DNA from 2 places in the Pseudoalteromonas sp. SWYJZ19 genome. Region 2 is predicted to be linked to the other one. Evidence: predicted binding sites of a transcription regulator. Region 2 holds the regulator's gene; the other holds the start of a gene.
What was found. Region 2 encodes MetJ, which represses methionine synthesis genes. Its sites were predicted from a motif close to TAGACGTCTAGACGTCTA; they were not measured.
Positions count from the first base shown of each region.

Region 1: metK (methionine adenosyltransferase) is a predicted target of MetJ. The motif match lies at 5,542-5,559, and genes of this name have one in related genera.

Region 1 is NZ_JADYXI010000013.1:104,034-111,816, forward strand. It holds gene I6F45_RS13820 (hypothetical protein) at 1-663, shown strand, start outside; gene I6F45_RS13825 (NRAMP family divalent metal transporter) at 679-1,854, opposite strand; gene hpf (ribosome hibernation-promoting factor, HPF/YfiA family) at 2,017-2,373, opposite strand; gene ppnP (pyrimidine/purine nucleoside phosphorylase) at 2,561-2,875, opposite strand; gene tkt (transketolase) at 3,366-5,357, opposite strand; gene metK (methionine adenosyltransferase) at 5,661-6,812, shown strand; gene I6F45_RS13850 (hypothetical protein) at 6,988-7,536, shown strand; gene I6F45_RS13855 (5-formyltetrahydrofolate cyclo-ligase) at 7,555-7,783, shown strand, end outside.
Region 2 is NZ_JADYXI010000018.1:70,491-78,273, reverse strand. It holds gene metL (bifunctional aspartate kinase/homoserine dehydrogenase II) at 1-1,867, opposite strand, end outside; gene metB (cystathionine gamma-synthase) at 2,038-3,285, opposite strand; gene metJ (met regulon transcriptional regulator MetJ) at 3,575-3,895, shown strand; gene I6F45_RS16320 (malic enzyme-like NAD(P)-binding protein) at 3,978-5,219, opposite strand; gene rpmE (50S ribosomal protein L31) at 5,908-6,123, opposite strand; gene priA (primosomal protein N') at 6,354-7,783, shown strand, end outside.

The DNA of each region.
Region 1 (7,783 bases), on a different contig from region 2:
AAACTTGCTAACAATTGGGATGATATCACTCTTCCAAAAGAGATTGAAAATCATTCAAATATTGAAGCTTGTGATACAACAGAGGCAAACATTTGTTTTGGCTCAGGAAGTATATTTTACAAAGAAACCAAAGATGTGACTGTAGCAAGCTTAGTATCAACTGCAGAAACATCGCGTTACGGTGTCCAGGTTAAAAAAACAGGTGAGCTGTTTGTGTTTTCTATAGAGAATGACATTTCTGACGACGAACTGGATTTTGGTAATATTGCTTGTTACAAATATGAGGGTAGTGAAGAAGGCTTTACCGAAACGCGTGAATTAAAATTAGATATTTACGGTACAAAAGTAACAGGGACAAAGTTAGGTTACTCCCAATCAGTTGAATACAGCGTTGGGTATGAAGGTATTGTTGAAGGAGTACTAAACAGCCTTGGAGGAAATACTGTAAATGCTATCACTACACTTACTATTGCAGATGGAGCGGAGATCCGCCAAGAAGAAATATACATTTTAGGTGAAAACTCAATGACTGAAATGCGATATCGTTTAGTCGATGATTTTAAAAATAGTATTTTACGTATCGATAAGAGTATAAAAAAATCCGCAGAAGGTCAGATTTTCCCTATTGAGTATAAATATAACAAAGTAGAGTGCCCGTTATAGGGCTTCGATCTTTAATTAGGCTGCCAACTTCCAAATTATAAAAGCTAAAGCAAAACCAACCAAGTACACTAAGCCTAACCAAGTTAAACTACGTAATAGCACGCTGTGCTTAATAGCTGGCTCTGAGCGTACAAGACTAAAGTTAAGCCATGCAAAAATAGGCGTTGTAACAAATGAAAGCGTCATCGCAAAGGTAAGCATGGGGCCAAGGGCTGATTTAAAAAATAAAATAACCGCCATACCGGCAAGAGCTTGTAGTATTAGCCAAATATTTAAGCTGTGTTTCGATTGCTTAAAGCCAAGTAACTTATGCGATTCGTTTAAAGTACGCGCGTAACCATCTAGTACAGTTAATGTGGTGCCAAACATACATAAAAATGCGATTGCTGATACCAGCGGCCTTGCCCACTCGCCTATTGTTAATGCGTACATATCAATAAGCTGTTTGGCAAACGCGACACCACCGAGTTCTATACTGCTGGTTTGCCCGTATTGCACTAATACGCCTAAGCTAAAAAATACCAAGGCTAAGCCGGCTGTAAGCCAGTAACCTACGTTAAAATCGAACAGGCCTTGGCTTTTAGTGACGGTTTGCTGCGCTTGTTTTTCTTTTAGCCATAAAGAACTTAATGCAGATATTTCGATAGGCGCTGGCATCCACCCCATTAAAGCCACCATAAAACTCAGCATTGCAAGTTCGTACGGTGAAGGCCCTACATAGTCAGCAGGTGCCATTGGACCGTTACTAAATGCTATAGCAAGAGCAATTAATGTTGCAAGTGTAAGCAGCCCCATAATGCCTTTGGCAACGTTATCGAGCGCTTTAAAGTGCCCAAGTAGTAATATAACTAAACATACCCCTAGCAGCATCCAACAAAGTAAGGTTACTTCAATAACAATAGGTAGAGCGTAATGCAGTAAGCTTGCGGTAAGCAGTAATACGCCGGCGGTATTAACAACGGCGGCTACAATGTTTAAACCAATAAAGCTATAAAAGTAAAACGGACCTTTACTTTTATACCCCTCTACTAGGCTATTTTTAGTAGCGAGAGTGTATTCCATACCAAAGCGAAAAAACGGGTACTTTAAAACATTAACAACGAGGATAAGCCAAAATAATTGCCAGCCAAATATTGCCCCAGCTTGTGTAGAGGCAACTAAGTGAGAACCTCCAATAGCGGCTGTTGCCATGAGAATCCCAGGGCCAAGCGCGTTCAGGCTTGATTTCCATTTCGATACTGCTTGGTTCATTTACTGCTCAAAAATAGTGTGTGTGAGCCTCTAACTTACAGAAATTACAGGCAATAAAAAAGAGCCAGGCGGCTCTTTTTTACAATACTTTGTGACTAATTTTTATTTAAGATCCATCTCTTGGATGATCTCGTGTGCGATTTCAGGTGTCGTGCTTACAGGCTTTTCGTGTAAGTTTGCTTTTATTTGCCCTTTTCGATGTTTTAGTGCCGCATCGAGTTTTTTAGCTGCGCTTGCAATAGCTGGGTACATAACTTCGTTTTCCCCTTTTACCGATATGCGCGTGCCTTCGTAATTTGTGCTAATTTCAGCTTGGATCTTATGATGCTCTTTAGACAAAATAATATCGAGCGCAATAAGCGATGGGAAATGGCTCTCGATTTTTGAAAATTTTTCGTTGATGTGCTCTCTAATAGAGTCAGTAACTTCAACATGGTGACCAGAAAGATTAATTTTCATAGGGTATCCTTTTATTTGTTACCTACAATTAGTATTGGGGGCTATTTAGATTAACACAAGGAAAAAAGAGAGATATTTGAGGGTTATTTACGGCTTTTGGTGATTTAAATCATGTGTTGCGCAAAGTTTATGCAAAGCCCACATTGCATGGGCTTTCAGACGTCTACTTAATTTAAGCTCTGATTGATTAATCTGTGTACGAACAACAGTAATCAGCAAAGTCAGATACTTTTACTTTAAAGCTTACGTTTGCATCTACATTAAACGATTCACCTGCATTAAATGTTTTCCATTCGCTCGCGCCTGGTAATAAAATATCCCATTGGCCAGCTAAAAGCTCCATGCATTCTTTTTGGTTTGTATCAAAAACAAACTCACCTGGTTGCATAAAGCCTAACGTTTTCGCTTCGCCATCACCTAAAATAACGGTACGGCTTGATACTTTTCCGTCAAAATATACATTGGCTTTTTTTACTACACTTACGTTATCGAACTTTGGCATTTTTAGCTCCTGCTATTAATTTAAGATTTTTATTTATAAATTTTATCGCACTACCTTGCCTGATAGGTAAATAGCTTGCAAGAGAAGCGTATTGAAAGTTACTCACTTAAAGTATTCAAAGCAGCCCTTTGGGTAATATTAAATAAATTAGAAGCTGCCTTCCCACGTGAGCAAACTCTTCGCCTACCACTCAAAATTATACCAACCTGCATAAATCTTTGATCAATTTAACGAATTAAATTGCACTATAACGTCGTTAAAAGTTTTTTATTTAGAACAACTAGATATAAAAACTTTTGCCTAGTTCTAGCGTAATTTTCTTAACGTTTAATAGACCCCATATATAAGCAGATTGGTATTAAACTCCCTGTAGACGCCCAGCTTGCTGGCGTTTTAAAGCAACGCTTTTACAGTTATTCAAACAAAAAAGCCCGCGCTGTTTTTCACAGTGCGGGCTTTTCAATTACTTACTTTATTTAATCAAATACTATTAAAAAAGCTCGTTTGCTTTGCTTACAATGTTTGCCACTGTAAAACCAAAGTGCTCAAACAGCTCGCCTGCAGGTGCTGACTCACCAAAGGTAGTCATACCTACTACTGCGCCGTTTAGGCCTACGTACTTGTACCAGTAGTCAGCAATACCTGCTTCTACTGCTACGCGACGTGAAACAGATGCCGGTAATACGCTTTCTTTGTATGCTGCGCTTTGATCTTCAAAGGCATCAGTACATGGCATAGATACAACACGTACCTTTTTACCTTGGCTGCGTAGTTCGCTTGCTGAATCTTGTGCTAGTTGCACTTCAGAGCCCGTCGCAATAAAGATAATCTCTGGATTGCCGTCACAGCTAAGGATGTAACCCCCCTTTTTAACATCTGCTAATTGCTGTGCGTCACGTGCTTGTTGCTCAAGACCTTGACGAGTAAAGATTAATGATGTAGGACCATCTTTACGCTCAATAGCTTGTTGCCATGCAATTGCCGACTCAACTTGGTCACACGGCCGCCAGTTGTATAAGTTAGGCGTTAAACGCATGCTTGCAATTTGCTCTACTGGTTGGTGAGTTGGACCATCTTCACCTAAACCAATAGAATCGTGCGTGTATACAAAAATGCTTGGTTGCTTCATTAATGCAGCCATACGTACAGCATTTTTTGCGTATTCAACAAACATTAAAAACGTAGCACCGTAAGGAATAAAGCCTTTATGAAGGGCAATACCATTCATGATGGCCGACATACCAAACTCACGCACACCGTAGTAAATGTAGTTACCGCTTGCATCATCGCGTGTTAAACCTTTAGAGCCATCCCAAATTGTTAAGTTTGAGCCAGCTAAATCGGCTGAGCCACCCATAAATTCTGGTAATAACGGACCGAACGCATTTAATGCATTTTGCGATGCTTTACGAGACGCTGGGTTTGCTGGGTTTGCTTGTAATTGCTCAATATACGCTTGAGATTTTTCAGCCCAATCGCCAGGAAGTTCGTTGTTAATACGACGCTTGTATTCTGACGCTAGCTCTGGGTATGCTTTTGCGTATGCTGCAAATTTTTCGTCCCAGCTTGATTCAAGCTGTTGGCCTTTTTCTTTGCTATCCCATTGTGCGTAAATATCATCAGGAATTTCGAACGCATCGCCAGTCCAACCTAAAAATTCGCGAGACGCTTTAATTTCGTCATCACCCAGTGGAGCACCATGACAATCGTGGCTACCTGATTTATTAGGTGAGCCGTAACCAATAATTGTTTTACAACAAATTAGTGATGGCTTGTCGGTAACGCTCTTAGCCTCTGCAATTGCAGCACTTACAGCATCGCTGTCGTGGCCATCAACACCACTAATTACATGCCAGCCGTATGCTTTAAAGCGCGCTGGTGTATCATCGGTAAACCAACCTTCTACTTCACCATCGATTGAAATGCCGTTGTCATCCCAAAACGCAACAAGTTTACCAAGGCCTAATGTGCCAGCAAGTGAACCTGCTTCATGTGAAATACCTTCCATTAGGCAACCGTCGCCCATAAATGCATAGGTAAAGTGATCAACAATATCGTGACCTTCACGGTTAAACTGTGCAGCAAGTGCTTTTTCAGCAATTGCCATACCTACTGCATTTGTGATCCCTTGACCTAATGGACCCGTAGTAGTTTCGATTCCTGGTGCATAGCCATACTCAGGGTGACCTGGTGTTTTAGAATGCATTTGACGGAAGTTTTTAATTTCGTCTAGCGGTAAGTCGTAACCACTTAGGTGCAATAGAGAATATATAAGCATTGAACCGTGGCCGTTTGAAAGAATAAATCTGTCACGGTCAGCCCACTCTGGATTCGTTGGGTTATGTTTTAGATAATCGCGCCATAATACTTCTGCGATATCAGCCATGCCCATAGGGGCTCCAGGGTGACCAGATTTGGCCTTTTGTACTGCGTCCATTGACAAGACGCGAATAGCATTTGCAAGTTCTTTGCGAGATGGCATGAATTCTCCTACCTTTATGTGTATTTGCGCGGGTATTTATGTGTTTGTTTATGCACCCAAGTAACTTGGGTTTGTTTATACCGACCATTCTTACTTATTGTGGGGGCGGTGTGCAATTAAAAACCCTATAAAAGGGAGCATTATGAATATTTTTTAAGACCAAAAAGTTATTAGTAATTTTATTTAGACGTCTAGGCGTAAAAACACTATGCAAGGTGTTTTGTTTTCGATAAAATACGCCCCTTAATTTTTTAGCGCTAATACCGACGTTTGTGAAGCGCAATATTTGTGAGCAGAATTACAATGGCAAAACATTTATTTACTTCTGAATCAGTTTCTGAAGGTCATCCGGATAAAATCGCCGATCAAATCTCTGATGCGGTACTTGATGCTATCCTAGAGCAAGACTCTCATGCCCGTGTTGCATGCGAAACTTACGTAAAAACCGGTATGGTTATGGTTGGTGGTGAAATCACTACTAGCGCATGGGTTGATATCGAAGAAATTACACGTAAAACAATTCGTGACATTGGCTACACAAATTCTGACATGGGCTTTGATGCCGATTCATGTGCAATTTTAAACACTATTGGTAAACAGTCTCCTGACATTAACCAAGGTGTTGACCGTACTAGCCCAGAAGAACAAGGCGCTGGCGACCAAGGCTTAATGTTTGGTTACGCATGTAACGAGACAGAAGTACTAATGCCTGCTCCAATTACTTACTCACACCGTTTAGTTCAGCGCCAAGCTGAGGTTCGTAAAAGCGGCGAGCTTAACTGGTTACGCCCAGATGCAAAATCTCAAGTTACTTTTGCATACGAAAATGGCAAACCAGTAGGTATTGATGCTGTAGTACTTTCTACTCAGCACAGCGAAGATATTTCACAAAAAGATTTAGTAGAAGCGGTGATGGAAACAATCATCAAGCCGGTACTTCCTGCAGAACTTATTACAAGTGCAACTAAGTTTTTCATTAACCCAACAGGTCGCTTTGTAATTGGCGGACCAATGGGCGATTGTGGTTTAACTGGTCGTAAAATCATTGTAGATACATACGGTGGTATGGCTCGTCACGGTGGTGGTGCATTCTCTGGTAAAGATCCATCAAAAGTTGACCGTTCAGCAGCATACGCTGCACGTTACGTTGCTAAAAACATTGTTGCTGCTGGTCTTGCTGACAAGTGTGAGCTGCAAGTTTCTTACGCAATTGGTGTTGCAGAGCCTACTTCTATCAGCGTTGAAACGTTTGGTACAAGCAAGCTAGAAGAAAGCCGTTTAATCGAGCTTATTCGTGAACATTTTGACCTGCGCCCTTACGGCTTAATTCAAATGCTTGATTTAGAGCGCCCTATCTACCTTCCTACAGCGGCTTACGGCCACTTTGGTCGTGACGAATTCCCATGGGAACGTACAGATAAAGCAGACGCACTTCGCGCAGCTGCTGGCCTTTAAGCCAAAATTGTTGTAGTAAATTAAAAACGGCCCTTTTAAGGGCCGTTTTTGCATCTAAAACTTATTCGCTATATTGTTTGTAGCGCGTCTACAAAATAACTATTAAATCGACCTCGAATTCTTTTGTACTTTAGGTATATACTCATTTCATTATAAAAGCTTTAGGGACAGTTAAATGGCCGATAACTTTCGCGTTATATTTGCAGGACTTGCCGATAACGTTGACATAAAAATAGCATGTACAAATTTAGCTGCAAAATTAAAAACATCAGATGAAAAAGTAGCTCTTTTTTTTAAAGGTAAGCCACTGTTTGCACCAAGCGATAAAGACAAAGCGTTAAAACAGGCTAAGTTACTAGCAGGCTTAGGCATTAAAAGTAAGCTTCAAGCTGTTTCAAACATCATTCAAAATGGCTCAAACCCTGCTGCAAATAACAACCAACGTGACGAACGTATTTTTGATGCACTCGATTACATCACTAGCAGCTTAATTCGCCTTGAAGAAAAGCTAGACGAGTTAGAGCAACGACTTCCTGAAGCTCAATTAAAAGCACCAGACGAAAGTATTGACGAATGGCAAGGTGACGATCTAATGCTAGATGATGATTTAGCGCCTCCTAAAAAACGCAGTAACTTACTTTTATATTCATTGATTGCAACTGCCACAATTTTGCTAGTCGTACTGGCTGTTTTTTTAATTTTTCCCGATTTATTCTCTTTTTAAGAATGGCTAATTAATTTAATGAGTAATAAACGCGCAAAAATAAGAGCAGAAATTCGTAATACCCGTAAAAACTTGTCAAATAATCAGCAAATAATTGCTGCGCAATCGCTAAAAATGAATTTTATTCAACATTTAAAAAGCGAAAAAACAACGAATTCAAAGCATATTGCCATTTACTTAAGTAACGATGGAGAACTCGACACCTCATTGTTAATTAAAGAATTACGGAGTTTAAACCATACTGTTT
Region 2 (7,783 bases):
TCTGAGCTTCCAGTAGCAACTCAGAAAATGGCCTTGTTCCATCATATTTACTGCATAACCACGAAAGCGTGCCTGAGAAAACACCTTCTATACGTGTTATTTTATCGCCACTATTTTGCAAATCAGCCAAAGCAAAGTTAATAGGTAAGCCAGCGCCTACACTGGTGTTATATCGCCAATGTAAATTACGTTCTTTAATATTACTACGAAGTGCTTTATACCAAGTAGTAGGTGCTGTTCCAGCGTATTTATTAGCACTAATTAAATGACAGTTTCTATCTACAAAGTCTGGATATAACAAGCTAAATTGTTCACTTGCGGTAATATCAATTACAATTTTATGCTCGTAATCGAGCTCATTTATAGCATTCAGTAAATCTGCAGATTGATAGCTATTTGCCTCATGCTGCCATTGAGTTTTCCATTGCTGTGTATTAATACCACTTGCATTAAACAGCATTTTTTTAGAGCGAATTAGACCGACTAATTTAATACTAAAGTCATCCGATAAACGCTCAAATTGTGCCGATAACTGTTTAATGAAAACGTCGCCAACGTTACCAAGCCCCGCAACTATAATTGCGATTTCTTGGCCTTTATTAATTAGCTTATCGTGTAAGTCACTTTGTATATCACTATCTATAAATTGATCGGTAAGCAATAAAGCATAGCCAGTATCTTGATGGACAAAACGAGGTTTTATGCTGTGGAGTTTTAATAAATCTAATGCTTGTAAGCTTAATGTATTAACGTCTTGCTCAAGCGCTACAATTGCACAACCGTTTAAATTTGACTCGCTAATATTTGCCCTACCCGCAAAGTAATTAATAACTTGATATGTTTGTGCAGCCGGTACTACTAAATACACTTCACCATTATGGTTAAAGTGATGAAGGCTATGCTGAATAAGCTGACTAACACTTGCAACCTCACCTTCACTTAACCCTTCAACCATTAATAGGTCAACATTTTGCAACGTGGTTATAAAGCGCTTTTTCTTCGCTGAACCTTCTTTTACTATATCTGTTGGACTTGCTTGTACGTCAAAACTACTGCGAACAGCTAGCTTAATATCTGTGTTTTTAAGTGGCGATAGTGTTTTTGCATGTAATACAGGGTTACCCAAACGAGCTAATAAATTAGCCTGTCCACGGCAAATTTTGCCGTACTTAATCGCTTTTTGTACCTTGCGAGGATCAGTGCTATACACCCCCTGTGTATCAGTCCAAATACATACTTGCTTAGCATGGCAATAATTTGCAAGTAGTGTTGCACTGTAGTCACTGCCATTTCGGCCAAGCGTTACTGTCTCGCCTTTGATATCTGCGGCAATAAACCCAGTAACAACATTTATTTTATTAGGCAAAATTAACTGCCCACATTGCTGCGCATTTTGCGCATGCATTAATTCGCCATCATTTAAGGTAAAAAGAGTACGTGCATCTTGAGCGCATGCCTCAATATTTAGCTGCTGTAAATAAGTAGCGAGTAAACGTGCTGACCACAGTTCGCCATGTGCAAGCAATGCAGCCTCTTTTAGCTGCTCAGCTTGAGCAAGTTCTGCAATATAGCTAAGTTCGATACTTAGTGTTTTAAGTGCACTTCGTTTTAAATCGGCTTCTAATAGCTGCTCTATTAAATCACTTTGATGGTTATTTAACTGCAGTAAAATATCAGCGACTGCTTGAGTATCTTGTTTTTGATAGCTTTGCCAAAGTAATACTAGCGTATCGGTTGTCTTACCCGCAGCCGATACCACAACACAGTCGCCCGTCTGAGTATGCCCAATAATTATTTTAGCTACGCTTTGATAGCGCTCACTTGAGCTTAAGCTTGAACCACCAAATTTATGTACACAATTGACCATATTTATACCAATTCGCTTAATTAAGTTGTCTATTTTGAGGATAAGAAAACCGTGTCGATAACAAGGCAAAAATTTCGTTGTTTAGTTGTTCTATATGAGAAATTTTTAACGAAGTTAGCGTGCGGTTTAATCCCTCAAATTGATTAGGTATTATTGCGGATTGGTATTACTTACCAAAGCGCCGGACGGGCTGCACTTAATTTAACGTTACCACCAGGAGTGCCTGCTCCTTTGCCTACACGGCCAACATTTTTATTTTGCCCTGGTTTTACAAGTTCAAACACTCGTTCAAAATCAGCGACTAAATCGTGTATATCTTCAATACCTACCGAAATACGAATAAGCGTATCGCCCACACCCGCTTCTAAACGTGCTGTTGCCTCCATACCTGCGTGCGTCATAGTTGCAGGGTGACAAATTAAGCTCTCTACGCCACCTAGTGACTCAGCTAAACTAAACGTTTTAAGGCTAGTTAAAAATGCCGCAGCGTCGTTTATATCGCCTTTAATATCAAAACTCACCATGCCACCAAAACCAAGTTGCTGTGCTTTAGCCAGCTCATGTTGAGGATGTGACTCAAGACCTGGGTAGTAAACTTGGCTTACATATTCAGAGCTTTCAAGATACTTAGCTATTGCCAGTGCATTTTCTTGATGCTGCCTTAGGCGCACATTTAAAGTACGTAAACCACGAAGCGTTAAATAGCTATCAAAAGGCGCACCCGTAATACCAATGTTATTAGCCCACCAAGCAAGCTCATCGCCTAACTCTTGTGTTGCGGCAATAACAGCGCCGCCTACTACATCTGAGTGTCCGTTAATGTATTTAGTGGTTGAATGCACCACAATATCTACACCAAACTTAAGAGGATTTTGTAAAGCAGGCGACAAAAACGTGTTATCTGCAGCCACCAATGCACCGCATTGCTTTGCAACATCGGTCACCGCTTTAATATCTGTTAAACGAAGTACTGGGTTACTTGGGGTTTCTATCCAAATAAGCTTAGGTTTAATTACTAAAATTTGTTGAAGGCTTTCTTCTTTTGTTAAATCTAATATTTCGAGCTTTAGTAGTCCGCGTTTTTGTAAAGATGTAAATAAACGATAGCTGCCACCATAACAATCATGTGGAATTACTAACGTATCGTCACTATTAAGTAGCTGAGTAGCTAAATGCACGGCAGCCATGCCTGTAGCTGTAATTATGCCACGAGCGCCACCTTCAAGCTTAGCAAGCGTCTCAGCTAAAATATCACGATTAGGATTACCGCTACGACCATAATCATACTCACGCTTAGTATCAAAGTCGGCAAACGAATAAGTAGTCGATAAATAAATTGGCGGTACCACCGCACCATGATGTTTATCAGCATCAACGCCGTTACGTACAGCAATGGTCGCTTTGTTTTTTTCGCTCATATTCGTCACCTGATTAATTTGGATGTTTAGACGTCTAAAAGAGTAAGTTATCCGTTTTGATAAGTCAAAGTATTTTAAAGCTCTAGATGGCTAAAAGTAGAAGGGGCTTCTGCGAATAACACATTTTAGCTCACAAAAGTGTGCTTATCTTTACACCTACAATAGGCTTATTAAGATAGATCGGTATCTATTATTTGACTATCTTTTTTAAATCGATAGAATTTCACGCATATTTACACGCTTTTTATACCGTGTGAGAAATTAATAATCTGAGGCAACGATACATCTTATGGCTAAATGGAATGGTGAGTATATTCACCCATACGCAGAACACGGTAAAAAATCAGAGCAAGTTAAAAAGATCACCGTTTCGATCCCGCTAAATGTATTAAAGGTATTAACTGACGAACGTACACGTCGTCAAATCAATAACCTTCGCCATGCTACAAATAGTGAATTGCTATGTGAGGCATTTTTGCATGCTTTTACTGGCCAACCTTTACCAAATGACGATGACTTACGTAAAGATAACGCCGAAAAAGTACCAGAAGAAGTTAAAAAAATAATGCAAGAAATGGGTCTAGAAGTACCCGTTTTAAACGAAGAATAAATATTACAAAGACAAAAAAACCTCAGTAATTACTGAGGTTTTTTTATGTCTAAATTTTATTGCATAGCTCTACTGTATAGATTTACTGCATATAGTTTTCAGGTAGCTCAATTTGTGCAACACCTGACTCAATTGCAGCAAGTGCAACAGCTCTTGCTATACGCGGCAGTAAACGTGGATCCATTGGTTTTGGAATAATATACTGCGCACCAAATTCTAGTTTATCTACTCCAGCGGCTTTTAAAACTTCTGCAGGTACTGGCTCTTTGGCAATACTTCGAATAGCATCTACTGCAGCAATTTTCATTTCATCGTTAATAGCACTTGCACGTACATCAAGTGCACCACGGAAAATAAACGGGAAACATAAAACATTATTAACTTGGTTAGGGTAATCAGAGCGCCCTGTTGCCATGATTAAATCGTTGCGTGCGCCGTGCGCAAGTGCAGGATCAATCTCAGGATCTGGGTTTGAACATGCAAACACAACTGGTTTTGCAGCCATTAGCTTTAAATCTTCAGCCGCTAATAAGTTAGGACCAGAAACACCCACAAACACATCAGCATCTGCAATTACATCTTGCAATGTACGCTTATCGGTATTGTTAGCAAAAAGCTGTTTATATTCATTTAAGTCATCGCGGCGGGTATGAATAACACCTTTGCGGTCAAGCATATAAATGTGTTCACGCAGTGCACCACACTTAATTAACAGCTCCATACACGCAACAGCGGCAGCGCCTGCACCTAAACATACAATAATTGCATCTTCAATTGACTTACCTTGTACTTCCAGCGCATTTAACATACCAGCAGCCGTTACAATGGCAGTACCGTGTTGATCATCATGAAAAACAGGAATGCTACAACGCTCTATTAATGCTTTTTCAATTTCAAAACACTCTGGTGCTTTAATATCTTCAAGGTTAATACCACCGAATGTGTCGGCAATATTGGCAACCGTATTAATAAAGTCTTCTGTTGTTTTGTGCTTAACTTCAATATCGATAGAATCAAGCCCTGCAAAACGTTTAAACAATAGCGCTTTACCTTCCATTACAGGCTTAGACGCTAAAGGACCTAAATTACCAAGGCCTAGAATTGCAGTACCATTAGTAATAACCGCAACCATGTTACCTTTACCCGTATATTTATAAGCATTTGCAGGATCTGCAGCTATTTCACGTACAGGTTCGGCAACACCTGGGCTATACGCAAGTGCAAGATCATGAGCCGTTTCAGCTGGTTTTGTAAGCTCAATGCTAATTTTACCTGGTACGGGATGTGAGTGGTAATGTAGTGCTTGTTCACGAAAGTCAGACATAACGCGATGGTATCCTGCAATTTAAGTTAAAGTGAGAGATGGAGTCTTGGGGTACGATACCCTTATTATTTTTAAATTCCAAGCAATATCAGGTCTATCCTGTTATATGCTATATCCTATAATTTTAAGAGGTTTTTCAGTAACTTTGCAGGATTATATCAACATTTAATAAATAAAAATTCACCTAAAAAGTAAGTTTTAAGGTGCTTTTATGCCTATCAAAATCTTATAAAATGTATACTTAAAGTATCAGCATAAACTTAGAATAACAGCCTACTACCCTACTTTAAAAACAGATAAGCCCACGTTAGATACTTTTATCAACCTAGTTAAAAATTGTACTATTTAAAATATAGAGAATATCTATCGATTTGTCTGTAAAGGATTATGCATACTCAGAATAAGAATAGGAAATAGTTATGCAAAAGGAGGGGATAGTTAAAATCAACGAAATAATACCAATCTGCTTATATATGGGGTCTATTTAACGTTAAGAAAATTACGCTAGAACTAGGCAAAAATTTTTGTATCTAGTTGTTCTAAATAAAAATTTTTTAACGACGTTATAGTGCAATTTAATTCGTTAAATTGCTCAAAGATTTATGTAGGTTAGTTTAAGATAATAAATAACAAATTTTAGGCACAAAAAAAGCACCCTAAGGTGCTTTTTTTAACTAAACAGCAATAATTACTTCTTGCTGGCAAGTGCACCAAAGCGCTTGTTGAAGCGATCAACACGTCCGCCAGTGTCTAAAACTTTTTGCTTACCAGTGTAAAACGGGTGACACGCAGAACATACGTCTAAGTGAATGTCTTTACAAAGAGTTGAGCTAGTTTCGAATTTATTTCCACATGAACATGTTGCAGAAATTACTTCGTACTTAGGGTGAATACCTTCTTTCATAGGAACCTCTAGTTAAGGCCGCATCGCTCTCCAAACCCGGAGTTTGGCACCATACGTCGTTAAAACAAATTTGTTGGTGGCGGATTTTATCCAACAACCTCCCCCCACACAAGTATTTATTTATATTTTTGCCAAAAAAGTGAACAATCTCTTTCTCAAGCACTATTGCTAGTAGGTTTTTAGCGTTATTTTTAGTACATTACAGCATTAATTTTACGGGTTGAGTTGTTATGAGTTTTGTTGAAGTTGCTATTAAAGTCCCGCTTCCACGCACCTTTGATTATAAAATAGAAGAACAGCTCAGTGGCTTATCAATTCCCTTACTACCTGGCATGCGAGTTTTGGTACCTTTTGGTAATCAAAAAAAAGTAGCGGTTGTTTTGGGTATTAAAAGCAGTACCGACGTCCCTTTAAATAAAATTAAAAATATTATAGAGGTAATAGACGACGCCCCTATTTTAAGTGCCCAGCATTTAGAACTCCTTAGCTTTACTGCCCGCTATTATTGCTATCCATTAGGCGAAACTATTCATATAGCGCTACCTGGTGCACTTCGCCAAGGTGAATCGCCTGATAAAACCAGTATTAATATGGTTGCCCTGACAGAAAAAGGTGCAAAAGTACCGTCATTAAAAGCTAAAACACAGCTCAACCTATTAAAGCAGTTATCGCAATCAGGTAAGTCATCATTAACTGAGTTAAAAGCACTGGGCTTTAGTAAAAAAACAATAGATAGCTTAATAGATAAAGAACTCATAACACAAACTATTGAGCACGATAACCAATGGCAAAGTGTTGCTCCAACCGTCGGTAGTAAACCAGTACTTAATAAAGAACAAGCGGTTGCTTGCACAGCTATAAATCAAAGTACTGGCTTTAGCAGCTTCTTATTAGAAGGCGTAACGGGCAGCGGTAAAACCGAAGTGTATTTACAGTGCCTAGAAGAAGTACTCAAACGTGGCGAGCAAGCCCTCGTACTCGTGCCCGAAATCGGCCTAACACCACAAACCGTAAACCGTTTTCGCCGCCGCTTTCCTGATACACCCATTATGCTTTGGCACTCAGCACTTACCGACAACGAACGTTTACAAACATGGCGTTTTTGCGAAAAAGGCAGTTGTGCGATAGTTATTGGCACACGTTCGAGTATTTTTCTGCCATTTTTAAAACTCGGTATGATTGTTGTTGATGAAGAACACGACTCGTCATTTAAACAACAAGATACCCTTCGTTACCATGCTCGTGATTTAGCCGCTTACAGAGCTTTTCAGCATAAAATCCCGCTTATATTAGGCAGCGCCACACCCGCGCTTGAAACACTTCACAAAGCAATTAATAACAAATACCAGCTATTAAGTTTAACGGAGCGTGCGCAAACAGCGACTGACAATCAGTTTAAGTTACTCGATATGAAAGGTCAGCCCGACCAAGCAGGTATTGCACATGCAAGTCTTGCTACTATGCGTCAGCACTTAAATCGCGGTAAACAGGTTATGGTATTTTTAAATCGCCGAGGTTTCTCACCCACCCTTATTTGCCATGAGTGCGGTTGGTTGAGCGAGTGTAAACGATGCAGTACCAGCGCTACATTTCATAAAGCGATTGGGCAAATGATCTGTCATCACTGTGGCGACCAGTACCCTGTCCCTCACCAATGCCC